One region of the Streptomyces sp. NPDC005017 genome, then DNA from elsewhere that is predicted to be linked to it. Evidence: riboswitches for the same ligand, from Rfam matches in the RefSeq annotation. Region 1 holds a riboswitch; each other region holds the start of a gene.
What was found. Region 1 has a riboswitch for thiamine pyrophosphate ahead of thiC (phosphomethylpyrimidine synthase ThiC). Riboswitches for the same ligand answer to the same signal wherever they lie in the genome.
Positions count from the first base shown of each region.

Region 1 (10,577 bases):
ATTGTTGAGTTGCCGGCCATGCAGACACGGCCCGCTTCGCCACGCATACGGATCTCCTGGCCTGCGGGTCATCTCACCGCGAGCCTCGACAACACCCCGGCTGCGGAGACACTCGCCAAGGCCCTGCCCCTCGTCTGCACCGCCGCCACCTGGGGCGAGGAGGTCTACTCCGACACAGGTGTCTCGGTTTCACGTGAAACCGGCGCACGCCAGGTCGTCGACCCGGGCACGGTCGCCTTCTGGACCGACGGCGGCGCCCTCGCGCTCCCCTACGGACCGACGCCGATCTCCCAGGGCGAGAAGTGCCGTCTGGCAAGCCCCTGCAACGTCCTCGGCCGCCTCGGCGGCGACCCCCGCCTGCTGGCCACGGTCCGCGACGGGGACCCGGTCCGGGTGGAACGCGTCGAGCTGTGACCGTCCCCGGGAACCGGGGGCGGTCACAGCTCGACAAGAACGGCCTCAGATCTCCTTGCGGAAGCCTTCCGCCGTCTTCAGGAAGATGTCGTTGCCCTCGACCTCGCCGACCGTGACCCGCACACCCTCGCCGAGGAACGGCCGAACCACGACCCCAGCCTGCTCGCAGGCGGCCGCGAACGCCGCGGTGCGCTCCCCCAGCCTCATCCACACGAAGTTGGCCTGGGTGTCCGGCACCGTCCAGCCCTGAGCGCGCAGCCCGTCGACCACACGTGTGCGCTCGCACACCAGCGAGCCCACCCGGCCGAGCAGTTCGTCCTCCGCCCGCAGCGAGGCGACCGCCGCGTCCTGGGCGAGCTGGCTGACGCCGAAGGGAACCGCCGTCTTGCGCAGCGCCGCCGCGACCGGCTCATGGGCGATGGCGAACCCGACGCGCAGGCCGGCCAGACCGTAGGCCTTGGAGAAGGTCCGCAGGACGCAGACGTTCGGCCGGTCCCGGTACAGCTCCACACCGTCGGGCACATCGGCGTCCCGGACGAACTCGCGGTAGGCCTCGTCGAGCACGACCAGCACATCGCCGGGCACCCGGTCCAGGAACCGCTCCAGCTCGGCCCGCCGCACCGCCGTCCCGGTGGGGTTGTTGGGGTTGCAGACGAAGATCAGCCGGGTCCGTTCGGTGATCGCCTCCGCCATCGCGTCCAGGTCGTGCACATCGCCGGACGTCAGCGGCACCTGGACCGAGGTCGCGCCGCTGATCTGCGTGATGATCGGGTACGCCTCGAAGGACCGCCAGGCGTAGATCACCTCGTCGCCGGGGCCGGCGGTGGCCTGGATCAGCTGCTGGGCGACACCGACGGAACCCGTGCCCGTGGCCAGGTGCGTCACCGGCACCCCGAAGCGCTCGGCCAGTTCCTCCATCAGACCGGTGCAGGCCATGTCCGGGTAGCGGTTGAAGGCGGTGGCGGCCGCGGTGACGCTCTCCATCACACCGGGCAGCGGGGGATAGGGGTTCTCGTTGGAGGACAGCTTGTACGCCACAGGCCCTCCGGCCGCGGCGGGCTTGCCCGGCTTGTAAGTGGGGATACCCGCCAACTCGGCGCGCAGCCTCGGGCTCGTCTCGCTCACCGCAGTCCTCCTCGCGATCACCGGCGGACCGTCCGCACCGCCGGCTTCCAATGCTTCTCACCTTAAGAGGATTCGGCCCGCGTGCGTATGGGCCAGCGCACACGTCCTGCACCTCGTGCGGCTCCCCTGCACCGCCGCTCCGCCTCGTTCCGCCGCCCCCGCCACGGTGCGCGGCGGGCTCGCCCACCCCGGACCGGCGCGCCACACACTTCACACCGACAACAGGGGCATCATCGGAGGAAGGCGCATGAATCGGGGGCGCGCCCTACATATATCTATGCGCCGGTAGCTTGCGCCGTGGCGCGCATCCCTCGTGAAGGTGAGTTGAGACCTCTTCGAGACATCAGGCAGTTGGCAGGCGGGTGCGCGCGGACAACCCACGTATCACGGTAGAACCCACTAACTCCCTTGCTTTCAAAGGGAATCAACCTTGGATCGCCTTGCAGAAACGTGCCTGTCAACAGGTGCATATGCGTCCGCACTACCCCACCGTATGAGCCCTACTATCGGCTCGCCATGACAGCAGCAGGGAAGCACCAGGTGAGCCGCGCGGAAACCTCACGCCGAGGCAGCCGTCCGGGACGGGCGGGCATCAGAGACGTGGCCGCCGCGGCCGGGGTCTCCATCACAACCGTCTCCGACGCCCTCAACGGCAAGGGCCGGCTCCCCGATGCCACCCGTCGCCACGTCCGCGAGGTCGCCGACCGGCTGGGCTACCGCCCCTCGGCCGCCGCCCGGACCCTCCGTACCGGCAAGTCGGGACTCATCGGCCTGACCGTGACGACCTACGGGGATGAACCTTTCACCTTCACCGAGTTCGCGTACTTCGCCGAGATGGCCCGCGCCGCCACCTCCGCCGCCCTGGCCCGCGGATACGCCCTCGTCATCCTCCCCGCGACCTCCCGCCACGACGTGTGGTCGAACGTGGCCCTGGACGGCACGGTCGTCATCGACCCCTCCGACCAGGACCCGGTCGTCAGCGAACTGGTCCGCCAGGGTTTACCGGTCGTCTCCGACGGCCGCCCGGCCGGCTCGCTCCCCGTCACCGCCTGGGTCGACAACGACCACGAGGCCGCCGTCCTCGGCATCCTCGACCACCTCGCCGACGCCGGGGCCCGCCGTATCGGCCTGCTCACGGGCACCACGACCGACACGTACACGCATCTGTCCACCACCGCCTATCTGCGCTGGTGCGAACGCGTCGGCCAGGACCCGGTCTACGAGGCCTATCCGGCACACGACCCCTGTGCCGGCGCCGTCGCCGCCGACCGGCTGCTCGCCCGCCCCGACCGCCCCGACGCGGTCTACGGCCTGTTCGACCCCAACGGGACCGACCTGCTCGCCGCCGCCCGCCGCTACGGGCTGCGGGTCCCCGAGGACCTGCTGCTGGTCTGCTGCAGCGAGTCCACGGTCTACGCCAACACCGAGCCGCCCATCACCACCCTCTCGCTCAAGCCCCGCCGCATCGGCACGGCCGTGGTCCAGCTCCTCATCGACGCCATCGAGGGCGTGGAGTCGGACCACCCGGTCGAGCAGGTGATACCGACCGAACTGATCGTCCGTACGTCCTCCCAGCGCCGCCCGACCCGCCGCACGGTCAGCCCGCCGCGCTCCCCCGACCAGGGGTGAGCGGCGGGGCCGCCTCCACGCCACGCCGGACCGGCTCCCCCGGACCCGCCGAAAGCCGAAGCGCCGTCGCCACCGCACCCCGCTCCAGGGGGCCGGAACGAGACGCTCAGGGCGCGGAGAGGGAGCCGATCCGGCCAAGCTCCGCTCACGGAACGGGGCCGTCCGCTCTCGCACCGCCCACGGCATGATCCGAAACGCGGCTCCGCGGCGGCCGTCACCGGGACGAAGGTCGGCCCAATTGGGGCGAAAGGCGCGGTGAACCTGAGTACTCTTCCGATTCACCACCCCTGGGTCATCACACGGCACGATCCGCATTCCTATGATGGGCCCACGGCACCGCGGGCCGCTGCGACCAGGCAGTCCGATGGGGTGCAGGTGCGGCGCGATGGTGGAGGGGTCGATGACTCAGGGGGCCGGTCAGGGACCCGAGGTGGAGCGCACGGCGACGGTGCGCGACTTCCGGGTGCCCGCGTATGTCCACGAGACCGGTCCGCGTCCCGCGCAGGGCTCCCAACCCGCCGGTGATGCCGCCCCCACGGCCGAGCCGCTCGACTACCCCGAGGGGTACACCCCCACTCAGCGCGATCTGCCTGTCATCAATCGGGGTGACACTCTCCAGGTGACCGTGGACCCCGCGCCCGCGGTCGTCGAACGCCCCGCCACCGGCCCCGGCCCGCTGTTCGTGGTCGGCGACGTGCACGGCTATCTCGACGAACTGCTCGCCGCCCTGCGGGAGAAGGGCCTGATCGACGCCTCCGGTCAGTGGTGCGCCGGCACCGCGCGGCTGTGGTTCCTCGGCGACTTCACCGACCGCGGCCCGGACGGCATCGGCGTCATCGACCTCGTGATGCGGCTGTCCGCCGAGGCCGCCGCGGCCGGCGGCTACTGCAAGGCCCTGATGGGCAACCACGAACTGCTGCTCATCGGCGCCAAACGGTTCGGCGACACCCCCGTCAACTCCGGCGCGGGCACCGCCACCTTCCAGGCGGCCTGGCTGCTCAACGGCGGCCAGAAGACCGACATGGACCGCCTCCAGGACCACCACCTCCAGTGGATGTCCCGCCTCGACGCGATGGAGGAGGTCGAGGGCCATCTCCTCGTCCACTCCGACACCACCGCCTACCTCGACTACGGCGCCTCCATCGAGGAGGTCAACGACAACGTCCGCGAGGCCCTCACCCGCAACAACGCCGACGAGGTCTGGGACCTGTTCCGCAAGTTCACCAGGCGCTTCTCCTTCCGTGACGAGGGCGGCGACGCCGTGCGCTCGCTGCTCGACGTCTACGGCGGCACACGCGTCGTCCACGGTCACAGCCCCATCCCCTACCTCCTGGGCGAGGTCGGCTCGGAGGAGGGCGAGGACAGCGGCGGCCCGACCGTGGAGGGCCCGCACGTCTACGCGGGCGGTCTCGCCATCGCCATGGACGGCGGAGTGACCATGGCCGGGAAGCTGCTGGTGCAGCAACTTCCCCTGGATAAGTAAGCGTTCACCGGGCAGGCGCCCCAGAAGCGCGCTCGGGGAACGGCCGCGTCGGCCAGGACCCAATTTCTGCAAACCCCCTGTCACCGGCCACCGTCGCCGCTCTACCATCGGCTTATCCGTAGCAGGCTCCCCTCCGTTTCTGCCCGACGGCTCGTCAGCGTGCGAGCCCCAAGCCCTACGGAGCATCGGGGGATGCACATGAACAGCGTTCCGCAGCACCTGCTGAGCGAGGACCGCCAAGAGTACGAGCGGATCCTCGATGAGGCGCTGCGCTCCGCCCCACACCGTCCCGAACTGGCCGCTGTCGGTCAGCGGCTCAACCCCGAGCAACTGCGCACGATGGCCCTCAACGCCACCGCGCTCATCACGGCCGCCGCGGCGACCGAGTACCAGCACTATGTGAAGGTCCGCGAGGAACTGCGCCGCCCACCGTCCACCACGTCCTCCGTGCGTGAGTCCGGCTCCGCCGATCAGGGCGCGGGCACGGTGGGCCTCGCCCCCTCCATGGGCGAGGTCGCCGAGACCGCCGGCGCGGGAGCCGTCGCCGTCGTCGCGGTCCTGGCACCGGTCCTCGCCGGAACGGCCGCCGTGATCTTCCTGCTCGTCGGCTACCTCCTGAAGATGCTCGATCCGGACCGGGCGTTCGCCGAGACCATGCTCACGACCGGCTGGGTGTTCGGTGCCGTCACCGCCGTGGCGATCCTCGTCGCCGGCGCCGGCCTGCTGCTCACCGCTCTGCGCAACAGTCCCTCACTGGAGACCGGCCCCTACGGCGAGCCCGACGGAGAGGTGGAACGGGCCAGGCAGGCCTGGCGCGAGGCTCTCCTGGAGCGCGGCATCCTGCCGTTCCTCCAGGACGCGCTCAGCACCGCGCGCCCGGTACGCCTGCCCCGCACCACCTCGTCGGCACCCACGAGCCGTATGCCGCACCTCGGTTACGGCCGGCCGGGCTTCACCAGCCCCGGTGAAGGCTCCACCACGGGCACCCGTCCGAGCTACACCAGCCCGGACTTCACGAGCCCCGACTTCGGCGGCCCCGAGCACCAACCGGACTGACCCGGCTTGCGCCCCCGCCCAGGGGGCCCAAGCCGAACCCGGCCGACGGCCCGCCCGGTCGACGGCCCACCCAGCCCGTCCGTGATCAGCCGTCGATCAGTCCGCGATCGGCAGGTACACCCGGTTGCCCGCCGCCGCGAACTCCTTCGACTTCTGCGCCATGCCCTCCTCGATCTCCCCCTTGCTCCCGCCGTGCTCACGGCGGATGTCCTGGGAGATCTTCATCGAACAGAACTTCGGCCCGCACATGGAGCAGAAGTGGGCCGTCTTGGCAGGCTCGGCCGGGAGGGTCTCGTCGTGGAACTCCCGGGCCGTGTCCGGGTCGAGGGCCAGGTTGAACTGGTCCTCCCAGCGGAACTCGAAGCGGGCGTCGGAGAGGGCGTCGTCCCACTCCTGGGCGCCGGGGTGCCCCTTGGCGAGGTCGGCGGCATGGGCCGCGATCTTGTAGGTGATGACGCCGGTCTTGACGTCGTCACGGTTGGGCAGGCCCAGGTGCTCCTTGGGCGTGACGTAGCAGAGCATGGCCGTGCCCCACCAGGCGATCATCGCGGCGCCGATGCCGGAGGTGATGTGGTCGTAGGCCGGAGCGATGTCCGTGGTCAGCGGGCCGAGCGTATAGAACGGAGCCTCATCACAGATCTCCTGCTGAAGGTCGATGTTCTCCTTGATCTTGTGCATCGGGACGTGACCGGGGCCCTCGATCATCGTCTGCACATTGAAACGCTTGGCGATCCGGTTGAGTTCCCCGAGCGTCCGCAACTCCGCGAACTGCGCCTCGTCGTTGGCGTCCGCGATCGAGCCGGGCCGCAGGCCGTCGCCGAGCGAGTACGTGATGTCGTAGGCCGCGAGGATCTCGCAGAGCTCCTCGAAGTTCTCGTACAGGAAGCTCTCCCTGTGGTGCGCCAGGCACCACGCCGCCATGATGGAGCCGCCGCGCGAGACGATGCCCGTCTTGCGGTTGGCGGTCAGCGGCACGTACGGCAGGCGGACGCCCGCGTGGACGGTCATGTAGTCCACGCCCTGCTCGGCCTGCTCGATGACCGTGTCCTTGTAGATCTCCCAGGACAGTTCCTCGGCCCTGCCGTCGACCTTCTCCAGCGCCTGGTAGAGCGGCACCGTGCCGATGGGGACGGGGGAGTTGCGCAGCACCCACTCGCGGGTGGTGTGGATGTTGCGGCCGGTGGACAGGTCCATGACCGTGTCGGCGCCCCAGCGGGTCGCCCAGGTCATCTTCTCCACCTCCTCCTCGATGGAGGAGGTCACCGCGGAGTTGCCGATGTTGGCGTTGACCTTCACCAGGAACCGCTTGCCGATGATCATCGGCTCGATCTCCGGGTGGTTGATGTTGGCCGGCAGCACGGCCCGGCCTGCCGCGATCTCCTCGCGCACCACCTCAGGAGAAACGTTCTCCCTGATGGCCACGTACTCCATCTCCGGCGTGATCTCGCCCCGTCGGGCGTACGCGAGCTGGGTGACGGCCTGGCCGTCCCGTCCGCGGCGCGGCAGCCGGGGGCGGCCCGGGAAGACCGCGTCGAGGTTGCGCAGCCCGCCTCGCGGCGAGGTGTGCCGCAGCCCGTCGTCTTCGGGACGGACCGGGCGGCCCGCGTACTCCTCGGTGTCGCCGCGCGCGATGATCCAGTTCTCCCGCAGCGGCTGAAGGCCCCTGCGGACGTCCGTATCCACGGATGGATCGGTGTACGGGCCGGAGGTGTCGTAGAGCGTGACCGCCCGGCCGTTGGTGAGATGCACCTGACGGACCGGCACCCGCATGTCGGGGCGCGAGCCCTCGACATACGCCTTGTGCCAGCCGATGGACTTCCCGGCCTCGCCGCTGTCGTCGCCCTCGGATACGGCGGAGATCTGCGCGGAGGCAGGCGTGCGTACGTCCTTGCTGGTCATGAGACCTACTCCCTACGCCGGCATTACCCGGTAACAGGTTCGGCGGTCGACGCAGCGGTCACCGTCTGCCGGTGTTTCGTGTGGAACGACACATGTTCCACGTGAAACATCGCGTAGACGGAGGTCAGCGTCCTCTCAGCCCGGTGCTCCGAGCTCCCGCGTGTACAAAGGTGTCCCCACGCTAGCGTCACTTCGGGCGCGGTGAACAGGGGGCCCCCGCCGTTCTTGCGATGATCGGGCGGTGACCACACCGCAGCAGCCTCCGTTTCCGCCGCCCGAGCCCCGCCGCCACAGGCCCGTTGGCGACCCAGGCCCTGGTTCCGGTAGAGGGCAGGGGACGGGTCCAAGGAGTGAACACGGCGACTCTCATGGGCAGATGGACGCCCATGGGCGCGGGGACCCGCACGGACACGGGAACTCCCCTGCGGGCGGGAGCTCCCGCGGGGGCGGGCACGAGCCGTCACAGGGCGGCGGACACGGCTCTTCGCACGGTGGCGGGCACGGGGGCGGCCATGGGTCCTCGCACGGCCACAGTCACAGCCATGGGCCGGCCGCTCCCGTCTCCCGGCATCTGCGGAAGGTGATCGCCGCGATCCTGGTCCCGTTCGCCGCCGCGGTCGTGGTGGGCCTGGTCGTGCTGTGGCCCGGCGGTGCGCCCGCGCACGAACGCACCGGCGTCGGCTTCGACCGGCAGACGGAACAGGCGACGGTCACCAAGGTCGAGCCGGTCGACTGCAGGACAGCCGGTGTCTCCGGCGTCCCGCCGACAGGCGACACCTCCACCGCCGAGGGCTCCTCGGCGGTGCAGCAGGCGAACGGCGACTGCAAGAAGGCGACGATCCGGGTCGACACCGGCGAGAACACCGGGCGCACGTTCACCGAGATCGTCCAGCCCGACCAGTCGCGCCAACTGCACGAGGGCCAGGAGGTCGTGGTCGCCTACGAGCCCTCCGCGCCGGAGGACCTTCAGTACTCGGTCGCCGATGTGAACCGGCGGCTGCCCCTCACCGTGCTCGCCGGCATCTTCGCGATCGCGGTCGTGCTCGTGGGCCGGATGCGCGGTGTGATGGCGCTGGTGGCGCTGGCCCTGAGCTTCATGGTGCTCAACTTCTTCATCCTGCCCGCGATCCTCCAGGGGTCGAACCCACTGGTCGTGGCGGTCGTCGGAGCGAGCGCCATCATGCTGATCGCGCTGTATCTCTGCCACGGCCTGTCCGCGCGGACCTCGGTGGCCGTCCTCGGCACGCTGATCTCGCTGCTGCTGATCGGTGTGCTCGGGTCGTGGTTCATCGACTGGGCCGCGCTGACCGGCAACACGGACGACAACACCGGTCTGATCCACGGGCTGTATCCGTCGATCGACATGAGCGGTCTGCTGCTCGCGGGCATCATCATCGGCTCGCTCGGTGTGCTGGACGATGTGACGGTCACGCAGACCTCGGCGGTCTGGGAACTGCACGAGGCCAACCCGACGATGGGCTGGCGCGGCCTGTACCGCGCGGGCATCCGGATCGGCCGTGACCACATCGCGTCCGTGGTGAACACCCTCGTCCTCGCCTACGCGGGCGCGGCGCTGCCGCTGCTCCTGCTGTTCTCCATCGCGCAGAGCAGCGTGGGCGCGGTCGCCAACAGCGAGCTGGTGGCGGAGGAGATCGTGCGCACACTGGTCGGCTCGATCGGTCTGGTGGCCTCCGTTCCGGTCACGACCGGTCTGGCCGCGCTGATGGTGGCCGCCGACCGCCCCGCTCCGTCCCCCACCGGCGTCGGCGAGCCGACGACGGGACCCTCACCCGTCGCTGCACGGTCCGGCCGGGGACGGCGCCGCAAGCGGTAGGCACCACTCCGCCCGTCGGGCGGACCGACTCCGGAAAACAGCGCCCCAGGTGAAGCGTTACGGCACCTCAGCGGCCGTGACGCTTCACCCCGCGCTCTGCTCCTCGGCCAGGATGCGGTCCAACGCCTCGTCGAGGTGGGCGTCGAAGTCGGCGAGCGAGGTCTCCTGGCCGAGCGGCACCAGCTTGTCCGTGCGGTCGAGGAAGGCGACCAGCGGCGCCGTCGAGGAGCGGAACAGCGCCTGGTCACTGCCCACCTGAAGCCGGATCACCACCTCGCCCAGCGACTCCGGCTCGACGGGCGCGACCCTGACGTCCCCCTCGCCGCTCGGCCGACCCACGCCGTCGATGAGCAGCTCCCGCCCGAACACCCAGGTCACCGGGGCGTCACCGGGCAGATGGAAGGTCAGTCGCACGGCATACGGATCACAGCTCTCGTAGCGCAGCTCCACCGGGATCCTGAACGAGAGCTCCTCGGAGACGAGAAAGCTCATCATGACCTCTGCCTGCACCGACTCGCGCATCGCCTACCCCGTCATTTGCCGTCGACTGGCCGGGAATGATCCCTTGATCCTGGTGGCATCTTGCTCAACGTGCACACCAGATCACAAGCAGTGAGTTTTCAGATACTGATAGAGATCGCCAGCGACCCCAGAAGGCGCCCGATCTCGCTCTGCAGTTGTCGCGCCGCGGGGATCAGCCGTCCGGCCTGCTGGGCGGGAAGCGAGAGGGCCATCGTGGCGGCCGTACTGCCCATCGTGATCGGAATCGCCGCGCAGACCGTGCCCAGCGCGTACTCCTGACGCTCGATCACCGGGTCCATCCGGCCCATCCGGTCCAGCCTGCGCAGCAGACCGCCCTGGTCACGGATGGTGTAGGGAGTGATGGACTGCACCGGGTAGCGATCGAGATGGTCGCGGCGGTCCTCCGGGGCCAGCTGGGACAGCAGGCACTGGCCGATGGCGTGGGCATGGCCGGTCTCGCGGAAGTCGGCCCACTCCTCCACGGCGGGGTTCGCCGGGGTGTCCGAGACGCAGACGACCTCGATCTCGCCGTTCCGGTACACCGCGTAGTACACCGGGACACCGATCGAATCCCGCCATTGCGCGAGAGCCTCGACCATCGTGCTGCGACGTTTC
Region 1 is NZ_JBIALD010000005.1:147,797-158,373, forward strand. Features, by position in the region: gene ACFYR0_RS09945 (cyclophilin-like fold protein) at 19-414, shown strand; gene hisC (histidinol-phosphate transaminase) at 460-1,539, opposite strand; gene ACFYR0_RS09955 (LacI family DNA-binding transcriptional regulator) at 2,056-3,168, shown strand; gene ACFYR0_RS09960 (metallophosphoesterase) at 3,554-4,651, shown strand; gene ACFYR0_RS09965 (hypothetical protein) at 4,844-5,707, shown strand; gene thiC (phosphomethylpyrimidine synthase ThiC) at 5,804-7,606, opposite strand; TPP riboswitch at 7,599-7,776, opposite strand; gene ACFYR0_RS09975 (YibE/F family protein) at 7,848-9,440, shown strand; gene ACFYR0_RS09980 (SsgA family sporulation/cell division regulator) at 9,525-9,962, opposite strand; gene ACFYR0_RS09985 (IclR family transcriptional regulator) at 10,061-10,577, opposite strand, start outside.

Region 2 (10,577 bases), on a different contig from region 1:
CGGCTTCTTCAAGGACGCGACGCTGCTCGGCCAGCCGTACGCGCTCGACAACAAGAAGTCGGTCCAGAAGGTCCTGGACGAGGCCGGTGTCACCCTGAAGCGCTTCACGCGCATCAAGGTCGGCATCTGAGTCCGTACCGGGACCGACGCGCGACCCGCGGCGGACTGCCGCTAGGGTCGACCGCAGTCGTCCGCGCACACCGCCCCGCGCGCGTGTGACGGACGACAGCAGATCTGACGAGGAGGCCATTGCCAGCATGGGAAGCACACCCCGGCGGCAATGGCCTTCTTCGTATGTGCAACACGTGAAAGAGGCGGGATCTCCATGACCACGAAGGCCCAGAAGAGCGACGACGGCAAAGTACGCGGCCGGTACATGCTGAAGCTGTCCGGAGAGGCCTTCTCCGGCGGCGGGGGCCTGGGCGTGGACCCCGATGTGGTACACAAGATCGCCCGTGAGGTCGCCGCGGTCGTGCGCGACGGCGCCCAGATCGCGGTCGTCATCGGCGGCGGCAACTTCTTCCGCGGTGCCGAACTCCAGCAGCGCGGCATGGACCGCGCCCGCTCGGACTACATGGGCATGCTCGGCACCGTGATGAACTGCCTCGCCCTCCAGGACTTCCTGGAGAAGGAGGGCATCGACAGCCGGGTGCAGACCGCCATCACCATGGGCCAGGTCGCCGAGCCGTACATCCCGCTGCGCGCCGTGCGCCACCTGGAGAAGGGCCGCGTGGTCATCTTCGGCGCCGGTATGGGCATGCCCTACTTCTCCACCGACACCACCGCCGCCCAGCGCGCCCTGGAGATCGACGCCGAGGCGCTGCTGATGGGCAAGAACGGCGTGGACGGGGTCTACGACTCCGACCCGAAGGCCAACCCGGACGCGGTGAAGTTCGACGCCCTCGGCTACGGCGAGGTCATCACGCGCGACCTCAAGGTCGCCGACGCCACGGCCATCACGCTCTGCCGCGACAACAAGCTCCCGATCCTCGTCTTCGAGCTTCTGGCCGAGGGCAATATCGCTCGCGCGGTCAAGGGTGAGAAGATCGGCACGCTGGTGGGTGACCAGGGCACCCGGGCCTGACCGGAGATTCACCCGGAGCCCGGCCGGGGATGGACAATGTCCTACCGGTCGGGAACCGTGCAGAAGAAGACGCGACGCAGCCGGCCGCCGCCCCCGACGAGGTACCGCAGCCGGGCCTTACTCAAGACACGCAGGAGCAAGTGGTGATCGAAGAGACCCTCCTCGAGGCCGAGGAGAAGATGGAGAAGGCCGTCGTGGTCGCCAAGGAGGACTTCGCCGCGATCCGCACCGGCCGTGCGCACCCGGCGATGTTCAACAAGATCGTGGCCGACTACTACGGCGCACCGACGCCGATCAACCAGCTGGCCTCGTTCTCCGTACCGGAGCCGCGCATGGCGGTCGTGACCCCGTTCGACAAGACCGCGCTGCGCAACATCGAGCAGGCGATCCGTGACTCGGACCTGGGCGTCAACCCGAGCAACGACGGCAACATCATCCGTGTGACGTTCCCCGAGCTCACCGAGGAGCGCCGCCGCGACTACATCAAGGTCGCCAAGGGCAAGGGCGAGGACGCCAAGGTGTCCATCCGCTCCGTGCGCCGCAAGGCCAAGGACGCCATCGACAAGCTGATCAAGGACGGCGAGGTCGGCGAGGACGAGGGCCGTCGTGCGGAGAAGGAGCTCGACGACACCACCGCGAAGTACGTCGCCCAGGTGGACGAGCTCCTGAAGCACAAGGAAGCGGAGCTGCTCGAGGTCTGATGAACGACTCTTCCTGGGGAGCGCCGCCACAAGCCGGGTACTGGGGGCCGTCCGACCAGGGGCCTGGCCAGGGGTATGTCCAAGGGGCTGCCCCGGCGGGTCCCGCGTACGATGCGCCTCAGGCGCAGCAGACTCGCCCCATGCCCATCGTTCCCGACGTACCCGTGTTCGGCGGAGACCAGGATGACGACCGGGGGGCCGCTCGGCCGAGTGGCCCCTTGTTCCGCGACGAAACGCCGCACGCGCGGCCGTACGACATGCCGCAGGCGCAGCCCTCCCGGGCGGTGCCGCAGAATCCGGAGCCCATGCCCGACGCCCCGCAGCCGGCGCCCGCACCGCAGAAGAAGAGCGCGGGCCGGGATCTGGGTGCCGCGATAGGGGTCGGCGTCGGTCTCGGCGCGGTGATCGTGGCGTCGCTGTTCGTCGTCAAGGCCGTGTTCGTCGGTGTCGTCGCGGTCGCCGTCGTCGTCGGTCTGTGGGAGCTGACCAGCAGGCTGGAGGAGCGCAAGGGCATCAAGGCGCCCCTCGTGCCGCTGGCGCTGGGCGGTGCGGCGATGGTCGTCGCCGGATACGCCCGGGGCGTCGAGGGCGCCTGGGTGGCGATGGCGCTCACCGCGCTGGCCGTCCTGGTCTGGCGTATGTCCGAGCCGCCCGAGGGCTATCTGAAGGACGTCACGGCGGGTGTCTTCGCCGCGTTCTACGTGCCGTTCCTGGCCACCTTCGTCGCGTTGATGCTCACCGCGGACGACGGGGCCTGGCGGGTGCTGACGTTCCTGCTGCTGACCGTGGTCAGCGACACCGGCGCGTACGCGGTCGGCTGGCGCTTCGGCAAGCACAAGCTCGCCCCGCGCATCAGCCCCGGCAAGACCCGTGAGGGACTGCTCGGCGCGGTCTCGTTCGCCATGGTCGCCGGGGCGCTGTGCATGGAGTTCCTGGTCGACGGCGGCAGCTGGTGGCAGGGTCTGCTGCTCGGCCTCGCGGTCGCGGCCAGCGCCACGCTGGGCGACCTCGGCGAGTCCATGATCAAGCGGGACCTGGGCATCAAGGACATGGGCACCCTGCTGCCGGGCCACGGCGGCATCATGGACCGGCTGGACTCGCTCCTGCCGACTGCCCCGGTCGTCTGGCTGCTGCTGGTGCTGTTCGTCGGCTCCGGCTGATCGTTCCTTCGGCCGTACGTCGGTATGGTCGAACATCCACGCGATGTCGAGCCCTCGCCCCTCCCGGGCGGGGGCTCGACCGCGTTCCCGGGGCGTTGGCCGCCCACTGTGCCGGGTGGGACGATTTCGGTGTACGTCCGCACAGGAGGTCACCTCACAGGGGGTCGCCATGACCGCCATCCGAGAATCCATCGACGTCGACCGCACGCCCGAAGACGTCTTCGCGTATGTCACCAACCCCTCCCACCTGCCCGAGTGGCAGTTGAGCGCCGTCACGGCGGAGCAGCTGGACGAAGGGCCGATGCACCCTGGCTCCCGGGTCAAGGTCACCCGTCGCCTCGGCAGCCGCGAGGTCCCGATGACCGTGGAGTTCGACACGCTCGACCCGCCGTACAGCTGGGACCTGCACGGAGTCGAGGGCCCTGTCAGGCCGCGCACCCACGGCTCGATCGAACCCCTCGACGACGGACGCCGTTCCCGGGTCACCATCGAGATCGACTTCGAGGGCCACGGACTGGGCAAGGTGCTGCTGCCCCTCGTCGTGCGCCCCCAGGTCCGCAAGGAGCTGCCGAAGGACGAGCTGCTGCTCAAGCAGCGGCTGGAGCAGCACACGTAGCCCGCGAGCCCGCACAGCCGACGCGGCTCGCACAGTCCACGCAACCCGCGTGGCCCTTTCGGGCCCGCAGGTCGACGCCCCGGCCGGAATGTCCGGCCGGGCCCCGGGATGCACCGGCGAGGCACTCGCATCGCAGGCCACCCGTAACGATCTGCGACACTGGAAGGGTTATGCCGAAGCCCGGAGAACTCACCTTTGTCGCGCCGCGCGGAGCCAAGAAGCCGCCGCGGCATCTCGCCGATCTCTCGCCCGCCGAACGCAAGGAGGCGGTGGCCGAGGTCGGGGAGAAGCCGTTTCGTGCCAAGCAGCTCTCGCAGCACTACTTCGCGCGGTACGCCCATGACCCGCAGGAGTGGACCGACATCCCCGCCGGTTCGCGCGACAGGCTGCGGGAGGCGCTGTTCCCCGAGCTGATGACCGTCGTGCGGCATCTGTCGACGGACGCGGGGACCACCCGCAAGACGCTGTGGCGGCTGTTCGACGGCACGCTCGTCGAGTCCGTGCTGATGCGCTACCCGGACCGGGTGACCATGTGCATCAGCTCGCAGGCGGGGTGCGGGATGAACTGCCCGTTCTGCGCCACCGGGCAGGCCGGACTGGACCGGAACCTCTCCACCGCGGAGATCGTCCACCAGATCGTGGACGGGATGCGCGCCCTGCGGGACGGCGACGTCCCCGGCGGGCCCGCGCGGCTGTCCAACATCGTCTTCATGGGGATGGGCGAGCCCCTCGCCAACTACAAGCGCGTCGTCGGGGCGATCCGTGCCCTGACCGACCCGGCTCCCGACGGGCTCGGGCTCTCGCAGCGCGGTATCACCGTGTCGACCGTCGGGCTCGTGCCCGCGATCCACCGGTTCGCCGACGAGGGCTTCAAGTGCCGGCTCGCGATCTCCCTGCACGCCCCCGACGACGAGCTGCGCGACACCCTCGTCCCCGTGAACACGCGGTGGAAGGTGCGCGAGGTGCTCGACGCCGGGTTCGAGTACACGGAGCGGTCCGGCCGCCGGCTGTCCATCGAGTACGCCCTGATCCGGGACATCAACGACCAGGCCTGGCGTGGTGACCGTCTCGGCCGGCTGCTCAAGGGCAAGCCCGTGCATGTCAACCTCATCCCGCTGAACCCGACGCCGGGCTCGAAGTGGACCGCCTCGCGTCCCGAGGACGAGAAGGCGTTCGTGGAGGCCATCGCCGCGCACGGGGTGCCGGTCACCGTCCGGGACACCCGGGGACAGGAGATCGACGGGGCCTGTGGCCAGCTGGCGGCCACTGAGCGATAATCTGGCAGCGTCCGCCCAGGACAGTCACATCTTCATATTCCGACAGGGGAGCGCCACAGCGCTGAGAGTGCGGCAACCGGGCCGCAGACCCTCTGAACCTTGCCCAGGTCATTCTGGGTAGGAAGTTCGGTCATCACTCAAGCTGTTGCGCCCTGCCCGGACGCCCTCAGGGGCCCCGGGCGGGGCCGCGTCTCTTCCTGGTCCATCCCAGGAGGAATCCAGTGCACACCAAGACGTTCGTCGCCGCGGCCGTCGGCCTCGGCCTGGTCACGCTCTCCGCGTGCGGGTCGTCCGACTCCGGCTCCGGCTCCGACGGCCAGGACTCCAAGACGGTCACCCTGGTCAGCCACAGCTCGTGGGCCGTCTCCAAGGACGTCCTCGCCGCCTTCGAGAAGGACTCCGGCTACAAGGTCAGGGTCCTGGAGGACGGCGACGCGGGCCAGGCCGTCAACAAGGCCATCCTGACCAAGGACAACCCGCAGGGCGACGTGTTCTTCGGCGTCGACAACACGCTGCTGTCGCGCGCGCTCGACAACGGCCTCTTCGAGTCCTACGAGGCCCAGGGCCTGGACCGGGTCGGCGCGGACTACCAGCTCGACAAGGACGAGCACCGGGTCACGCCCGTCGACTACGGCGACATCTGCGTCAACTACGACAAGCAGTACTTCGCCGACCACAAGCTGGCCCCGCCGGCCACGCTGGACGACCTGGTCAAGCCGGCGTACAAGAACCTCCTCGTCACCGAGAACGCCTCCACCTCCTCGCCCGGCCTCGGCTTCCTGCTCGGCACGGCCGCGCGCTACGGGGACGACGGCTGGCAGGACTACTGGACGAAGCTGAAGGCCAACGGCGTCAAGGTCGTCGACGGCTGGGAGCAGGCGTACAACGAGGAGTTCTCCGGCTCGGCCGGCGGCAGGGCCGCGAAGGCGGAGCGGCCGCTCGTCGTCTCCTACGCCTCCTCGCCGCCCGCCGAGGTGATCTACGCCGACCCGAAGCCGAAGGCCGCGCCCACCGGTGTCGCCGAGGGCACCTGCTTCCGGCAGATCGAGTTCGCGGGCCTGCTGAGCAACGCGAAGAACGCCGAGGGCGGCAAGAAGCTGATCGACTTCCTGGTTTCGGAGAAGTTCCAGTCGGACATGCCGCTGAACATGTTCGTCTACCCGGTGACCGAGGGCGCGCAGGTGCCCGCCGAGTTCACCGCGTACGGCCCCGCCGCGAAGGACCCCGAGACCATGGACCCGGCGAAGATCGCCGAGAACCGTGACGACTGGGTCAGGGCATGGACCTCGCTCGTAGTGAAGTAGCCCGCGTGAGGAGCGCGGCGCGGCTGGGGCTCATGGCCCTGCCCGTCGCGTTCTTCGGGCTGTTCTTCGCCTACCCCGTCGTCGCGATCGTCCAGCGCGGACTGCGGGTCGACGGGGCCTGGCAGTTCGGGCGGATCGGCGAGGTGCTCGCCGATCCCGGCATCCGGCAGGTGCTGTGGTTCACCGCCTGGCAGGCGCTCGCCTCGACCGCGCTCACCCTGCTGATCGCGCTGCCCGGCGCCTATGTCTTCGCCCGCTTCGAGTTTCCCGGCAAACAGGTGCTGCGGGCGGTGGTGACCGTGCCCTTCGTGCTGCCGACCGTGGTCGTCGGCACCGCCTTCCTCGCCGTCCTCGGCCGGGGCGGCCTGCTGGACGAGCTGTGGGGCGTACGGCTGGACACCACCGTGTGGGCGATCCTGCTCGCCCATGTCTTCTTCAACTACGCGGTCGTCGTGCGTACCGTCGGCGGGCTCTGGGGTCAGCTCGACCCGCGGCAGGAGGAGGCCGCGCGGATGCTGGGCGCGTCCCGCCTCACCGCGTGGCGCACGGTCACCCTGCCCGCCCTCGGGCCCGCCGTCGCCGCCGCGGCCCTGATGGTCTTCCTGTTCACCTTCACCTCCTTCGGTGTGGTGCAGATCCTCGGCGGGCCGACCTTCTCCACGCTGGAGGTCGAGGTCTACCGGCAGACCACCGAGATCTTCGATCTGACCACGGCCGCCGTGCTGACCCTGGTGCAGTTCGCCGCGGTGGCCGCCATCCTCGCCGTGCACGCGTGGACGGTACGGCGGCGCGAGAGCGCCCTGCGGCTGGTGGACGCGGCCGGGACCGCGCGACGGCCGCGCGGGGCGGGGCAGTGGACCCTGCTCGCGGGGGTGCTCGTCTCGATCGTGCTGCTGCTGGTGCTGCCGCTGGGGGTGCTGGTGCAGCGGTCCCTCAAGGCCCCGGACTTCGGCTACTACCGGGAGCTGACCTCCTCCGACGGCGGTGTCTTCCTCGTGCCGCCGATCGACGCGATCGGCAACTCCCTCTCCTACGCCGCCGTCGCCACCCTCGTCGCCGTCCTGATCGGCGGTCTCGCCGCGGCCGCGCTCACCCGGCGCGACGCCGGGCGGCTTGTGCGCGGTTTCGACGCGCTGCTGATGCTGCCCCTCGGGGTGTCCGCGGTGACGGTCGGCTTCGGCTTTCTGATCGCCCTCGACGAGCCGCCGCTGGACCTGCGGTCCTCGTGGCTGCTGGTGCCGCTGGCGCAGGCGCTGGTCGGGGTGCCGTTCGTGGTGCGGACCATGCTGCCGGTGCTGCGGGCGGTGGACGCCCGGCTGCGGGACGCCGCGACCGTGCTCGGGGCGTCGCCGTGGCGGGTGTGGCGGGAGGTGGACCTGCCGCTGGTGCGGCGGGCGCTGCTGGTCGCCGCGGGGTTCGCCTTCGCCGTCTCGCTCGGCGAGTTCGGGGCCACCGTGTTCATCGCGCGGGCCGACAACCCGACACTGCCGGTCGCCGTGGCCAGACTGCTGTCCAGGCCCGGAGACCTCAACTACGGCCAGGCCATGGCCCTTTCCACGATTCTCATGGTGGTGTGCGCCACCGCTCTGCTCCTGCTGGAGAAAGTGGTGGTCGTGGATCGGACGGGGGAGTTCTAGTGCTGCTCAGCTGTGAAGAGGCGACCGTGCGGCTCGGCGGACGGGCGGTGCTGGACGGGGTCGGCCTGGAGGTGGCGGAGCACGAGATCGTGTGCGTGCTCGGCCCGAGCGGCAGCGGCAAGTCGACCCTGCTGCGGGCCGTCGCCGGGCTCCAGCTGCTGGACGCCGGGCGCGTGCTGCTGGACGGCCGCGACCAGCGGGGCGTGCCCGCGCACCGGCGCGGCGTCGGGCTGATGTTCCAGGACCACCAGCTGTTCCCGCAGCGGGACGTGGGCGGCAACGTGGCCTTCGGGCTGCGGATGCACGGTGCCTTCAAGGAGCGGCAGCGCGAACGGGTAGGGGAGTTGCTCGACCTCGTCGGGCTGCCGGGTGCCGAGCGGCGGGCCGTGGCCGCGCTGTCCGGCGGTGAGCAGCAGCGGGTGGCGCTGGCCCGGGCGTTGGCGCCGCGGCCGCGGCTGCTGATGCTGGACGAGCCGCTGGGCCAGCTCGACAGGTCGCTGCGCGAGCGGCTCGTCGTCGAACTGCGGGAACTGTTCGGCCGGTTGGGCACGACCGTGCTGGCCGTCACCCACGACCAGGGCGAGGCCTTCGCGCTCGCCGACCGGGTCGTGGTGATGCGCGAGGGGGGCATCGCCCAGGCGGGTACGCCCCTCGAGGTGTGGCAGCGGCCCGCGGACGAGTTCGTGGCACGCTTCCTCGGCTTCGACAACGTCGTCCCGGCGACCGTGACCGGGGAGGCCGCGGACACGCCCTGGGGCAAGCTGCCCGTCCCGGAGGGAGCTCCGCAGGGAGCCCGTGCCGTGCTCGTACGGCCCGCCGGGGTGCGGTTGGTGCCGGTGGCGGACGGGCTGCGCTGCACGGTGACCGCGCGTACCTTCCGCGGCACCCATGTGACGGTTCACCTCCAGCCTGCTGAGGGGCCCCGGCTGGAGGCGGCCTGCGCGCTGCGGGACGCGCCCGAGGTGGGGGACGAGGTGGCTGCCGTCTTCGACGGGGCGGAGGTTGTGGTCCTCGGGTGATCTTTGACGCGGTTGGGGCTGTGGCTGTGTGCGGTTGCGGTCCGCGTCCGCCCCAGCCCCGCCGCAGTTGCGGTCGCGCGGCCTGCGGGGGCGTCGGGTGGTTGCGGCAGGTGGGTGCCGGAGACGTGGGGTGGTCGCGGCAGGCGGCTACCGCAGGGTGCGGTGCGATGATCGGACCGGCGCTGTGGAAAACCTGGAGCCGGTCGATCACCCGGCTCCTATCGTGAAACGCATGACGCGACTCACTCATGATCGGTACTGCGACGAGATCACCCACCAGGTCGGCCTGCTGCGGTCCCTGGTGACCTCCGGCGCCGACCTCGCCGCCCCGGTCCCGACCTGTCCCGAATGGACGGTCCGGGAGCTCGTGGAGCACACCGGAGGCGCCCTGCGCTGGGTGGATGCGCTTGTACGCACCCGGGCCTCGCAGGACATCCCGGAGGAGGAGATCCCGCTCGTCGACGGCCCCGTCGTCAAGGGGGACGTCGCGGCCCTGGACGCCTGGCTCGCCGAAAGCGGTGACCTGGTCACCTCGGCGCTGCGGGAGGCCGGGCCGGACGCCAAGGTGTGGTCCTGGGCCTGGACGTCCGACACGGGCTTCTGGGCCCGCCGGATGTGCCACGAGGTCACGGTCCACCGCGCTGACGCGACCCTCGCGGCCGGCCTGCCCTACGAGGTCGCGCCCGAGGTGGCCGCCGACGCGGTCGACGAGTGGCTCCGGATAGTCCAGTGGCTGGAGCGCGAGCAGCCGATACGGCCGGAGGTGCCCGGCAGCACGGTCCACCTCCACGCCACCGACACCCCGGCCGCGCTGAACGCGGAGTGGATCATAGAGCTGCCCGGTGACGGGGTCGTCTGGCGACGCGGCCACGAGAAGGCGACCGTCGCGCTGCGCGGCCCGCTCACCTCGGTGCTGCTCGCCTTCTACCGCAGGGTCCCCCTGGACAGCCCGGGACTGGAGGTGCTCGGTGAGCGCGAACTGCTGGAGTTCTGGCTGGAGCGGGCCACCTTCGAGTGACCCCGGACGACGGGCCGGGCCGATGGCCCGGGGCGATGACCCGCTCCTCCTGCCGCGAAGCGGGGGCGGCGCCGGGCGCCGCCCCGGTGGCGCGAGAGGTCAGCGGCCGTTCGAGCCGCGTCGGCGCATACCGAAGAACACCGCGCCGCCGCCGACCACGACCAGGGCGGCCGCGACACCGGCGATGAGACCGGTGTTGGAGCCGGCGCCGGTCTCGGCGAGGTTGGACTCTCCGGCCGCGGGCGAGGGGGCGTTGCTCGCGGGCGGTTCGCTCGCGTCCTGCGGGGCCGACGGCGTCGGGGTCGGGGTCGCCGACTCCGAGGGGGCCGGGGCGCTCTCGGAGGGGGGCGCCGACGGGGTGGACGGCGAGGGCGCCGGGGTGTCGCCCTTCTTGCAGGGGGTGGAAGGCGTCACGAGGTTCGGCTTGATGTCCTCGTCGACATAACCCTTGGCCACCACGTGGACGCGGTACTCCGCGTTCGGCTTCCAGTCCTCGGCGAAGGTGATGGTGGTGCCCTTCGCGGACCCCTTCACCTCCTGGGTGCCGACCAGGCGTTCGTCGGCACCGTTGTTCTCCAGGTAGACCGAGACCGTGGCGGGGATGCCGGCCGCGTCCTTGTCGGTGACGGTGATGACGCCCTTGTTTCCGTCGCACACGGCGGCGGCGGTGAACTCGCTGATGTCGCAGGCCAGCGCGTTGCCAGCGACACCGAGCGCGAGCGCGGCGGAAGCGGCGGCGACACCGAGGGCACGCACGGAAC
Region 2 is NZ_JBIALD010000026.1:80,455-91,031, forward strand. Features, by position in the region: gene tsf (translation elongation factor Ts) at 1-130, shown strand, start outside; gene pyrH (UMP kinase) at 326-1,084, shown strand; gene frr (ribosome recycling factor) at 1,228-1,785, shown strand; gene ACFYR0_RS30675 (phosphatidate cytidylyltransferase) at 1,785-2,945, shown strand; gene ACFYR0_RS30680 (SRPBCC family protein) at 3,115-3,561, shown strand; gene rlmN (23S rRNA (adenine(2503)-C(2))-methyltransferase RlmN) at 3,732-4,838, shown strand; TPP riboswitch at 4,873-4,980, shown strand; gene ACFYR0_RS30690 (thiamine ABC transporter substrate binding subunit) at 5,060-6,142, shown strand; gene ACFYR0_RS30695 (ABC transporter permease) at 6,118-7,779, shown strand; gene ACFYR0_RS30700 (ABC transporter ATP-binding protein) at 7,779-8,798, shown strand; gene ACFYR0_RS30705 (maleylpyruvate isomerase family mycothiol-dependent enzyme) at 9,031-9,816, shown strand; gene ACFYR0_RS30710 (LAETG motif-containing sortase-dependent surface protein) at 9,916-10,572, opposite strand.
Region 2: another riboswitch for thiamine pyrophosphate. It lies ahead of ACFYR0_RS30690 (thiamine ABC transporter substrate binding subunit); the one in region 1 lies ahead of thiC (phosphomethylpyrimidine synthase ThiC).

Region 3 (10,577 bases), on a different contig from region 1:
GTCCTCCAGCTTCCGCGCGAGAACGGGGTCGTCGTTGGTGTACGGCAGCACGGTGAAACCGTCCTCCACCAGTGTCTCCGCGGCGTCCAGCAGCTCGACCGGGTCCGGCAGCAGCGTGCGCTCGTCGGCGATGACCTCCAGCTTGACCAGGTCCGTGCCGAGCGCCTCCCGGGCCAGCCGGGCGGTCAGCACGGCCTCGCCCGCGGTGAAGCAGCCCGCCGTGTTCGGCAGCACGCGGATGCCCAGCCGCCGCAGCACCGACAGCACCGAGCCCTGCACCGACGGGTCGACCCGGCGCATCGCGACGGTCGTCAGCTCCGTCCCGGACGCCAGCAGCGCCCGCTCCAGCACCTCCAGGCTGGGCGCGCCCCCGGTCCCCATGATCAGCCGGGAGCCGTACGTCGTACCGCCGAGGACGAAAGGATCGTCGGCCATGGTCAGCCTCCCTGTACGGCGGTGAGGACCTCGACACGGTCGCCCTCGGCGAGTGCGGTGGCGGACCACTGCGCCCGCGGGACGACGGTCTCGTTGAGGGCCGCGGCCACCCCGGAGGGGGCCGCGGTGAGGGACGTCACGAGCGTGTCGAGAGCCGTGCCGGGCTCGATCCGCCTGCGCTCGCCGTTGACCGAGATGTTCATACGGGCTGCTCCGAGAGTGCGAATCGCTTCGGGGTGAACGGGCGTGCCTCGTCCGGCAGTTCCCCGGTGGCCAGGGCATGCGCCAGGGCGTCGCCGGTGACAGGCGTGAGGAGGACGCCGTTGCGGTAGTGGCCGGTGGCCAGCAGCAGGCCGTCCAGCGCGGTCGGGCCGAGCAGCGGCGCGTTGTCGGGGGAGCCGGGGCGCAGCCCGGCGCGGGTCTCCGTGAGCGGCAGCTCGGTGATGCCGGGCACCAGTTCGTGGGCGTCGCGCAGCAGCTCGTACACGCCGCCCGCGGTGACCGTGGTGTCCCAGCCCAGCTCCTCGCTGGTGGCACCGACGACCAGTTCGCCGTTCTCGCGCGGGACGAGGTAGACGTGGCTGCCGCGCACCACCGCGCGGACGGTCCGGTCGAGGAAGGGCGCGTACCGCTTCGGCACGGTCAGCCGCAGCACCTGCCCCTTCACCGGCCGTACCGGCGGCAGCAGATCGTCGGGCACCCCCGCCAGCTGCCCGCTGCGGCTGCCCGCGGCGAGTACGACCTGTCCGGCGCCCAGCAGGACACCCGAGCGCGTGAGGACGCCGGCCGCGCGCCCGCGCTCCACCACGAGCCGCTCGGCCCACTCCCGGTCGAAGCGCACCCCGGCCCGCTCGCAGGCCGTCACCAGCGCCGCGGCCAGCCGCCGAGGGTCGATCTGGTGGTCCCCGTCGACCCGCAGACCGCCGCGCACCCCCGGCGCCAGCATCGGCTCCAGGCGCCGGCACTCGCGCCCCGACAGCCACTGCGAGTCCAGCCCCGACTGCTGCTGGAGGACGTGCAGTTCACGCAGATGGGCCCGGTCGTCGGCGTCCAGCGCCACGGCCAGCGTGCCGCACTGCCGGTAGCCGAGGTCGTGCCCGGTGAGGTCGGTGAGCTCGGAGGCGAACTCCGGATAGCGGCGCGCCGAGGCGAGGTTGAGGCCGAGCAGGGTCTGCTCGCCGTAGTGCAGTTCGGTGACGGCGGCCAGCATCCCGGCCGCCACCTGCGCGGCTCCGCCGCCCGGCCCGGGGTCCACGACGGCCGTGGCGAAACCGCGCTGCGCGGCCCGCCAGGCCGTGACCAGACCGATGATGCCGCCCCCGACCACGAGGACGTCTGACGTACGCGACATGGGCGTCCAGCCCCTCCCTTCGCCGGCATGACCCGGATCAGGTTCGTACGGTCGGAGGCCGCCCGCCTCCCTCTCAGCCCGGTGCGCCGGGCTCCCGCGAGTGCTTTACGTTGGGCCCACCCTAGCCGTTGGTCCGGCGCGTCTGTAAGGGAGCCTTCGCCCATGCCCGGTTCGCTCGACGGTCTGACACTCGCCCCGCTCTCCGACCAGGCAGCGGGACAGGTCGGGACCCGCACCCGGTTCGCGTACCACGAGAAGGACGGGGAGATCTGGGCCGAGTACGCCGGTGGCGATGTCGTACGCGGGCGTCTCGTGGGTACCCGGGAGGGGGACCGGCTCGACTTCCGGTACGTCCAGCTCGGGCGGGACGGCACCACCGCGTCCGGGCACTGCGTGTCGCTGGTGGTGGAACTGGCCGACGGGCGGATCAGGCTGGAGGAGACCTGGGAGTGGGAGTCGCGGCCGGGCAGCGGTACGAGCGTTGTGGAGCAGGTCACGGAACACGGCCCCTGACTGACGGATTGTCAGTTGTCTATGGTGATCAGGTGAGCGAGCAGACGCAGGGAAGAGGAGTGTCCGCGAGACGGAGGGTCGTCGTCGTGGGCGCGGGAATGGCCGGTGTCCAGACCGCGGTCGCGCTGCGCGAACAGGGCCACCCCGGCGCGGTCGTGCTGATCGGCGCCGAGCCCCATCAGCCCTACGACCGGCCGCCGCTCTCCAAGGCCGTGCTGCTCGGCACCGCCGAGGGCTCCGCGTTCGACGTCGACTTCGAGGCCCTCGACATCGAGCTGCACCTCGGCCGCGAGGTCCTCGGGGTGCGCCCGGACGACCACGAGCTGGACACCGCCGAGGGCCCGGTGCCGTACGACGTGCTGGTGCTGGCCACCGGCGCCGAGCCGGTCCGGCTGCCCGGCACGGAGGGGGTCCGGGGCGTGCATCTGCTGCGCACCCTGGACGACGCCGAGCGGCTGCGGCCCGTGCTGGCCCGCCAGCACGACATCGTGGTCGTCGGCGCGGGCTGGATCGGCGCCGAGTTCGCCACCGCCGCGCGCGAGGCGGGCTGCGCGGTGACCGTCGTGGAGGCCGCCGACCGGCCGCTGGCCGGGGCGCTGCCCGCCGAGGTCGCCGCGCCGATGACCGCCTGGTACACCGACAGCGGCGCCGAACTGCGCACCCACGCGCGCGTGCGGCACGTCGAGCCCGGCGAGGTCGTCCTCGACGACGGCACCCGGCTGGCCGCCGGAGCGGTCGTCGTCGGCATCGGCGCCCGGCCCGCCACCGCGTGGCTCAAGGGTTCCGGCATCGAGCTGGGCGAGCACGGGGAGGTCGTCGCCGACGCCCATCTGCGCACCTCCGCCCCGGACGTCTACGCCGTCGGCGACTGCGCCTCCTTCCCGTCCGGGCGCTACGGCGAGCGGCTGCTGGTCCACCACTGGGACAACGCCCTCCAGGGCCCGCGCACGGTCGCCGAGAACATCATCGGCGCCCGTACCGGTGAGGCCCCCGCTGTGTACGACCCGGTGCCCTACTTCTGGTCCGAGCAGTTCGGCCGCTTCGTCCAGTTCGCCGGCCACCACTCCGCCGCCGACACCCTCCTGTGGCGCGGCGACCCGTCCGGCCCGGCCTGGTCCGTCTGCTGGCTCCGCGACAACCGCCTCACCGCCCTCCTCGCGGTGGGCCGCCCCCGAGACCTCGCCCAGGCCCGCAAACTCATCGAAGCCGGCACCCGAATGACCCCCTCCCTCCTGGAAGACCCCTCCCGCCCGTTGAAGGCAGCAACGGCAACCCCCTGAACCCACACCCCTCCGACGCCCGAGAGGAAGCACCCCATAGGGGCGCGGGGAACTGCGCGACAAGCCACAACGAACCCGCACCCAAGAGCCGACCCCAAAAAGGGGCGCGGGGAACTGCGCAAAAGCACCACCGCCCCCCACCCCCCGACCGACACTCACTCCTACGCCCCATCGCCGCCCCACCAGCGGAGCGCCTACGCTGGGGAGCGTGACCGAGATTGACACCAAGACCGACGCTCTCGTCCCCGCCTGGCTCACCCTCCCCGACATCGCCGAAATGCTCGACATCGAGGTGACGCGCGTGCGGCAGCTGGTCAAGGAAGGCCAGCTCATCGCCGTACGCCGAGGTGAGAACCGGGCCCTGCACGTCCCCGCCGCGTTCATCGACGGGGACAAGGTCGTCAAGGGCCTCGCCGGCACCCTGACGCTCCTGCGGGACGACGGCTTCACCGACGAAGAGATGCTGGAGTGGCTTTTCACGCCCGACGACAGCCTGCCCGGCACCCCCGCCCAGGCCCTCAGCGAGAATCGCGGCACGGAGGTGAAGCGCCGCGCCCAGGCGCTCGCCGTCTGACCTGATCAGCACCGGCGTACGGGCCGGGGCCCGCGCCCCGGCCCGTACGCATCCGACGACGGGGGGACACCCATGCCCGCGACCGCACGCGCCCAGCTCGCCGACGCCCGGCTCTACCTCTGCACGGACGCCCGCAGACGCCAGGGCGACCTGCCCGAGTTCCTGGACGCGGTCCTCGCGGGCGGGGTCGACATCGTGCAGCTGCGCGACAAGGGCATGGAGGCCGGCGAGGAGCTGGAGCACCTGAAGGTCTTCGCCGACGCCTGCGCCCGGCACGGCAAGCTCCTCGCGGTCAACGACCGCGCGGACGTCGCCCACGCCGCCGGCGCCGACGTCCTGCACCTCGGCCAGGGCGACCTCCCGGTCCCCGCGGCCCGCGCGATCCTCGGCGAGGACGTCCTGGTGGGCCGCTCCACGCACAGCGAGGCGGAGGCCGCCGCGGCCGCCGTCCAGGAGGGCGTGGACTACTTCTGCACCGGCCCCTGCTGGCCCACCCCCACCAAGCCGGGCCGGCACGCCCCCGGCCTGGACCTCGTGCGCCACACCGCCGCCCTCGGCACCGACCGCCCCTGGTTCGCCATCGGCGGCATCGACCTCGGCAACCTCGACGAGGTGCTCGACGCGGGTGCCCGCCGGGTGGTGGTCGTCCGGGCGCTCACCGAGGCCGACGACCCGGCGGCGGCCGCCGCGGAGCTCGCGAAGCGGCTACGCGCCGCATAGGCGGGGGCGATCTTCGAGCGTCGCTCCACTGGTCGTATAGCGAGACGCCTGCCGGTGCGGATCGGGTCAATTCGGACGGGCTCTGTCCACCCTCTGGACAAGAGTCGGGCAATTCGGGCAAATTTCCGGGATGTGGTTGGGGGACCGGCGGCCCCTGGCTAACCTGCCGGTATGGCCCTAGGAACCGCATCGACCAGGACCGACCGCGCGCGCACTGTGCGTGACATCCTCGCCACCGGCAAGAAGACGTACTCCTTCGAGTTCTCCGCGCCGAAGACCCCCAAGGGCGAGAAGAACCTGTGGAGCGCGCTCCGCAGGGTCGAGGCGGTCTCTCCCGACTTCGTCTCCGTCACCTACGGCGCCGGCGGCTCGACCCGCGCGGGCACCGTCAAGGAGACCCAGCAGATCGTCGTGGACACGACCCTCACCCCGGTCGCCCACCTCACCGCGGTCAACCACTCCATCGCCGAACTGCGCAACATCATCGGCCAGTACGCCGACGCCGGCATCCGCAACATGCTCGCCGTGCGCGGTGACCCGCCCGGCGACCCGATGGGCGACTGGGTGCCGCACCCCAAGGGCCTCACCTACGCCGCCGAACTCGTCCGGCTCATCAAGGAGTCGGGCGACTTCTGCGTCGGCGTGGCGGCCTTCCCGGAGATGCACCCGCGCTCCGGCGACTGGGACACCGACGTCGAGCACTTCGTGGACAAGTGCCGGGCCGGAGCCGACTACGCCATCACGCAGATGTTCTTCCAGCCGGAGTCGTATCTGCGGCTGCGTGACCGAGTCGACGCCGCGGGCTGCGAGACCCCGGTGATCCCCGAGGTCATGCCCGTGACCAGCGTCCGGATGCTCGAGCGGCTGCCCCAGCTCAGCAACGCGCACATCCCGGACGAGCTGAAAGAGCGGATCCTCACAGCCAAAGACAATCCGACCGCTGTACGCTCCATGGGGATCGAGTTCGCCACGGAGTTCTGTGCACGGCTGCTGGCCGAGGGTGTCCCCGGACTGCACTTCATCACGCTCAACAACTCCACGGCGACCCTGGAAATCTACGAGAACCTGGGCCTGCACCACCCCCCGCAGGCCTAGACCTGCCGCTCCGGTTTACGACACACTGCGTAGCGGTCACTGGGAGAGGGGCGTACATGGGCTGGACGGTCCTCTACATCGCGTTCGGCGTGGTCGCGCTGTGGCTGCTCGGCGAAGTGCTGCTGCAGTACAAGGCACGGCTGCGCTGGCGGCTGCTCGCGTTCGCGGGCTTCCTCGGCGTGGTCGCCGGTGTCCTGATCTCCTCGGTCGTGGTCATCGGCCTGGGCGCCTGTGCCTTCGCGGTCGGGCAGGTCTACGTCACGATGTCCTTCCGCCGCGGCTTCCAGGCCGGCTGGGCCTTCAACCGTCCCGGCGCCGACCGGGACGGTGACGACGACTACCAGGACCCGGCCCCGGAGGCCTCCGACCTGGAGGAGAGCGACCGCGGCGCGGCCGCCGACTACCGCCGCGCGGACTCCGGCTACGCCCAGGACGACGACTACGACCGCGACGACGTCTTCACGCCGTCCCGCCCGGAGTCCGCGGCCGACGCCACCGGCGACGTCTACCAGCCCCAGCCCCTCCCCGAGGACACCGGCTCCTACGGCGTCTACACCGACGGCTACCCCCAGTCCGCCGCCCAGCAGCCCCAGGACCAGTACGCCGCCACCGCCCAGAGCACCGACCAGGGCTACGGCTACGACGGCTACTCCGGCTACGGCCAGCAGCAGTCCTACGGCTACGACACCACGGGCCAGCAGCAGTACGCCGCCTACTCCGACCCGTACATCGGCACCCAGGGCTACGACGGCGCCTCGTACGACACCGGTTACGGCGGCCAGCAGCAGTACGGGCAGCAGGCCTACGGCCAGGACCAGTACGCCACCGGCGGCTACGGCGAGTCGACCCCGGCGGGCGGCGTCTGGGTGCCGCAGCAGCGCACCGACGAGCAGTACGGCACCGACCCCTCCCAGGACCAGGGCTACTACCAGGGCGGCGACGGCCAGTCCCAGGGCACCGGCTACGACGAGCACTACCGCTACTGAGCGCGGCCCCCTCCGGCTCCCGAGGGCCTTGCCCCGCACGGCTGCCCGGGCCCGCGCGCCCACCGGCTCACTGAGAGCCGCGGAACTCCGGTCCCTCCACGATCAGACCCGCGACCAGGGCGCCCGACATGCCCGCGTGGGGCAGGCCGCCCCCGGGGTGGGCCCAGCCGCCCGCGGCGAAGAGGCCCGGCAGGGCGGTGGAGTTGGCCGGGTGCAGCAGCCGCCCCGCGCCCGCCGCGAGCGAGGGCGCCGGGATCCCACCGCCTTCCGCGCCGGTCTCGGCCTCGATGTCGGCCGGGGTGCGGACCTCGTGCCACAGCAGCCGGTCGCGCAGCCCGGGAAGGGCGCGCCCGGCTGCGGTGATCATGTCCTGGGCGTGCTGCGCGAAGGACTCCGGCTCCGCCCCGCCCCCGTCCGTCCGGGCGGGAACGGCCGAGGTGAGCACGACCGCCTCATGGACGGCGTCCGGCACCAGCGCCGGGTCGTCGGGCCGCAGCACGGTGACCGTGGGGTGCGCCACCCTCCCCGAGGGGCCGTGGCCGAAGAGCAGGTCCAGTTCGGCTTCACGGTCCCGCGCGTGCACGACCGTCCGGTGAGCCGTCCCCTCCGGACGCCCTCCGCGCAGCGCCAGCAGCACCGTCAGCCGGCTCGGCGTCCCGCGCCGCGGCGGCACCTCGCCCTCGGCGCGCGTGGCCGTGCCCGGGGTGAGGCGGTCCAGCACCTCGGGGGAGACACCGGCGACCACGAAGTCCGCCTCGGCCACCGTCGCGCCGTCGGCCAGCTCCACGCCCGCGGCGCGGCCGTCCTTCTCCAGGATCCGGGCGACCTCCGCGTCGAAGACGAACTCGACCCTGCGGACCAGACACCGCTCGTACACCGCGCGGGCCAGTTCCCTCACGCCGCCCTGCACGTACCAGGTGCCGAAGGCGTGCTCCATGTACGGCAGGACCGCCGCGCTCGCGGGCGCCGTGCGCGGGTCCAGGCCGTGGGCGAGGGCGTGGCTCTCCAGCAGGGCGGCGAGCCGGGTGTCGCGCAGCTCCCAGGCGCCGATCTCGGCGAGGGTGGTGGCCCGGCGGGTGCGCAGGACCCGCTTGTGAGGGACCGCCGGATAGGGCTCGCGGTCGGCCAGCACCGACCAGTTGGGCCACAGCGGCTCCTCCAGCAGGGGCCGGCGCGAGCGGTCCCAGGCCTCACGGGCCCGGACCAGGAAGTCGCCCCAGCGGGCGCCCGCCCCCTTGGCGAGGGCCGCGTCCAGCGCCTCGACCACGCCCGCGCGCGAGGCGTTGGGCAGCGTGGCCTCGGTGCCGTCCGCGAAGAGATGCCGCGCGGACGGGTCGACCTGGACCAGCTCGACGAGGGACTCCAGCTGCTCCTTGCCGGTCTTGATGAACAGGTCGCGGTAGACCGCGGGCAGGGGCAGCAGCCCGGGGCCCGTGTCGAAGCGGAAGCCCTCCCGCTCCAGGCGGCGTACCCCGCCGCCGTAGGTGTCCGTCCGCTCGTACACCGTCACCCGGTGGCCCGCGACGGCCAGCCGGGCGGCTGTCGCCATCGCGCCCATCCCGGCGCCGATCACCGCAATCCGTGCCATGACCGCGACTTTATCGGCCACCGCTGACAATCCGGTCCCGGGGCCGTCCGGGGCCCCGCGCGGGCACTCAGGGGTGAGTATCCGTACCTAGGCACGCAGATGAGTACGCGCGCGGATGGGGCACCACGGGCCGGGACGGGAGAGTTGGAGGCACGGAACGGGGCACTGCGCCGGCACCGCCGACACGGGGCGGCGGAACGGCGCGGCCCCCGACCGCTCCTTCCGCCGACCCGGTCGGCGGGAGCGAGGCAGGGGGGAACCCGGGGGACGACCGCACGGGGGACCGTCGGGGGGACAAGGGGAAACACGGGGGATCACGGGGGAGCACGGGGGAAGTGAGGCGCCGGTCCGGTCCGCGGGGGACGCGGCCGGACCGGACCGGCGCTCTCGTGTTCCCGTGCCCGATCCCGTTCCTGTCGTACGCCGTTCAGCGGCGGCCGCTGACCCGCCCCTGCAGCAGCCGGGACAGGGCCGCGTGGACATCGTCCAGCGAGCGTTCCGGCTGGAACGACTGCCAGTCCAGGGCGGCCACGAGCACCATGCCCACCAGGGCGGCCGCGGTCAGCTGGATGTCGATCTCCTCGCTGAGCTCGCCGTTCTTCACACCCGCCCGCAGCACGTCCTCGACGACCGCGACGACCTGCCGGCGCACCACCATCAGCGTGGACTGCCAGGCCCGGTTGGTGCGCCACAGCTCGGCCACGTACAGCTGGGTGAAGGCCGGGTAGCGGGCGATGAAGCCCAGGCCGGCCCGGATCATCGCGTCCAGGGCGTCCACCTGGGAGCCGCCGCCCCGCACCGTCTCCTCGGCCGCCTCCTGGAGGGAGGCGGTCAGCAGTCCCACGCCGTGCCGCAGCAGCTCCTCGAAGAGGACCGACTTGCTGGCGAAGTTGTAGTAGACGGTGCCCTTCGCGACCCCGGCCCGCTCGGCGATCTCGTCCACCGTGGTGGCGGAGAAGCCCTGCTCGGCGATGAGGGTGACCGCGGCCTCGTAGAGCTTCTGCCGGGTGGCCTCGCGGCGGGTGCTGCCGCCCGACGTGGCGCTGCTGCTTTCCATGGTCCCGATTGTCACAGCAACCCGGGCCACCGACGGCACGGAGGCCGGTTCCTTCGGCGGCTCGACGGAGCGCGGGGTTCTCACAGGCTCAGCTCCGGGTGCAGCCGGTCCAGCGTCCACACCTGCTTGCTCCGGGCCGACAGGGCGGTCAGCGCGAGCGCCCCGGCCGTGAACGCGGCCAGCACCGCGACGGCCTGCCACACCGGGCCCAGCCCGCCGCCGCTGATCAGGCGCCGCAGGGCCTCCACGACGTAGGTCATGGGCAGCCAGGGGTGGATCGCGTTGAAGAATCCCGGACTGGTCTGCACGGGGTAGGTGCCTCCCGCCGAGGTCAGCTGGAGCATCAGCACGGCGAGGACCAGGATGCGCCCGGCCGCGCCGAAGCGGGCGTTGAGCCACTGCACGATCGCCGCGAAACAGGCCGTGACCAGGCACAGGAAGGCCACCGTCCCGGCCGCCCGCGCCATCTGCAGGCCGATCGCCCAGTGCAGCACCGCGATCAGGGCGGACGTCTGGAGCACGCCGATCGCCACGACCGGCAGCCAGCCCGCCAGCGCGATCCGCCAGGCGGAGGCGCCCGCGGCCAGGGCCCGCCGGTTGAGCGGGGAGATCAGCATGTAGGCGACCATCGCGCCGACCCACAGGGACAGCGGGATGAAGTACGGGGCGAAACCGGTGCCGTAGTTGGGCGCCTTGTGCAGGGCCTGGCTGGCGAGCTGGACCGGGTCGGCCATGACCGCGGTGCGCCGGTCGCGCTCGGGCTCGTCGTAGTCGGGGATCTGCTCGGCGCCGTCGTGCAGGCCGTCGGCGAGCTTCCCGGAGCCGTCGACGAGCTTGAACAGGCCGCCGTTCAGGTCGAAGGCGCCCGTCTTGAGCCGGCCGACGCCCTCGTCCAGGTCGACCGCGCCCGTCTTCGCGGTGCCCAGGCCGGAGTGCAGCTTCTTCGCCCCGGCGGCGACCTTGCCGGCGCCCGTGTTC
Region 3 is NZ_JBIALD010000012.1:212,975-223,551, reverse strand. Features, by position in the region: gene ACFYR0_RS20440 (thiazole synthase) at 1-435, opposite strand, end outside; gene thiS (sulfur carrier protein ThiS) at 438-638, opposite strand; gene thiO (glycine oxidase ThiO) at 635-1,786, opposite strand; TPP riboswitch at 1,784-1,894, opposite strand; gene ACFYR0_RS20425 (hypothetical protein) at 1,949-2,299, shown strand; gene ACFYR0_RS20420 (NAD(P)/FAD-dependent oxidoreductase) at 2,332-3,579, shown strand; gene ACFYR0_RS20415 (Rv2175c family DNA-binding protein) at 3,788-4,153, shown strand; gene thiE (thiamine phosphate synthase) at 4,226-4,873, shown strand; gene metF (methylenetetrahydrofolate reductase [NAD(P)H]) at 5,045-5,968, shown strand; gene ACFYR0_RS20400 (hypothetical protein) at 6,025-6,954, shown strand; gene ACFYR0_RS20395 (phytoene desaturase family protein) at 7,022-8,542, opposite strand; gene ACFYR0_RS20390 (TetR/AcrR family transcriptional regulator) at 8,970-9,599, opposite strand; gene ACFYR0_RS20385 (YhgE/Pip family protein) at 9,680-10,577, opposite strand, start outside.
Region 3: another riboswitch for thiamine pyrophosphate. It lies ahead of thiO (glycine oxidase ThiO); the one in region 1 lies ahead of thiC (phosphomethylpyrimidine synthase ThiC).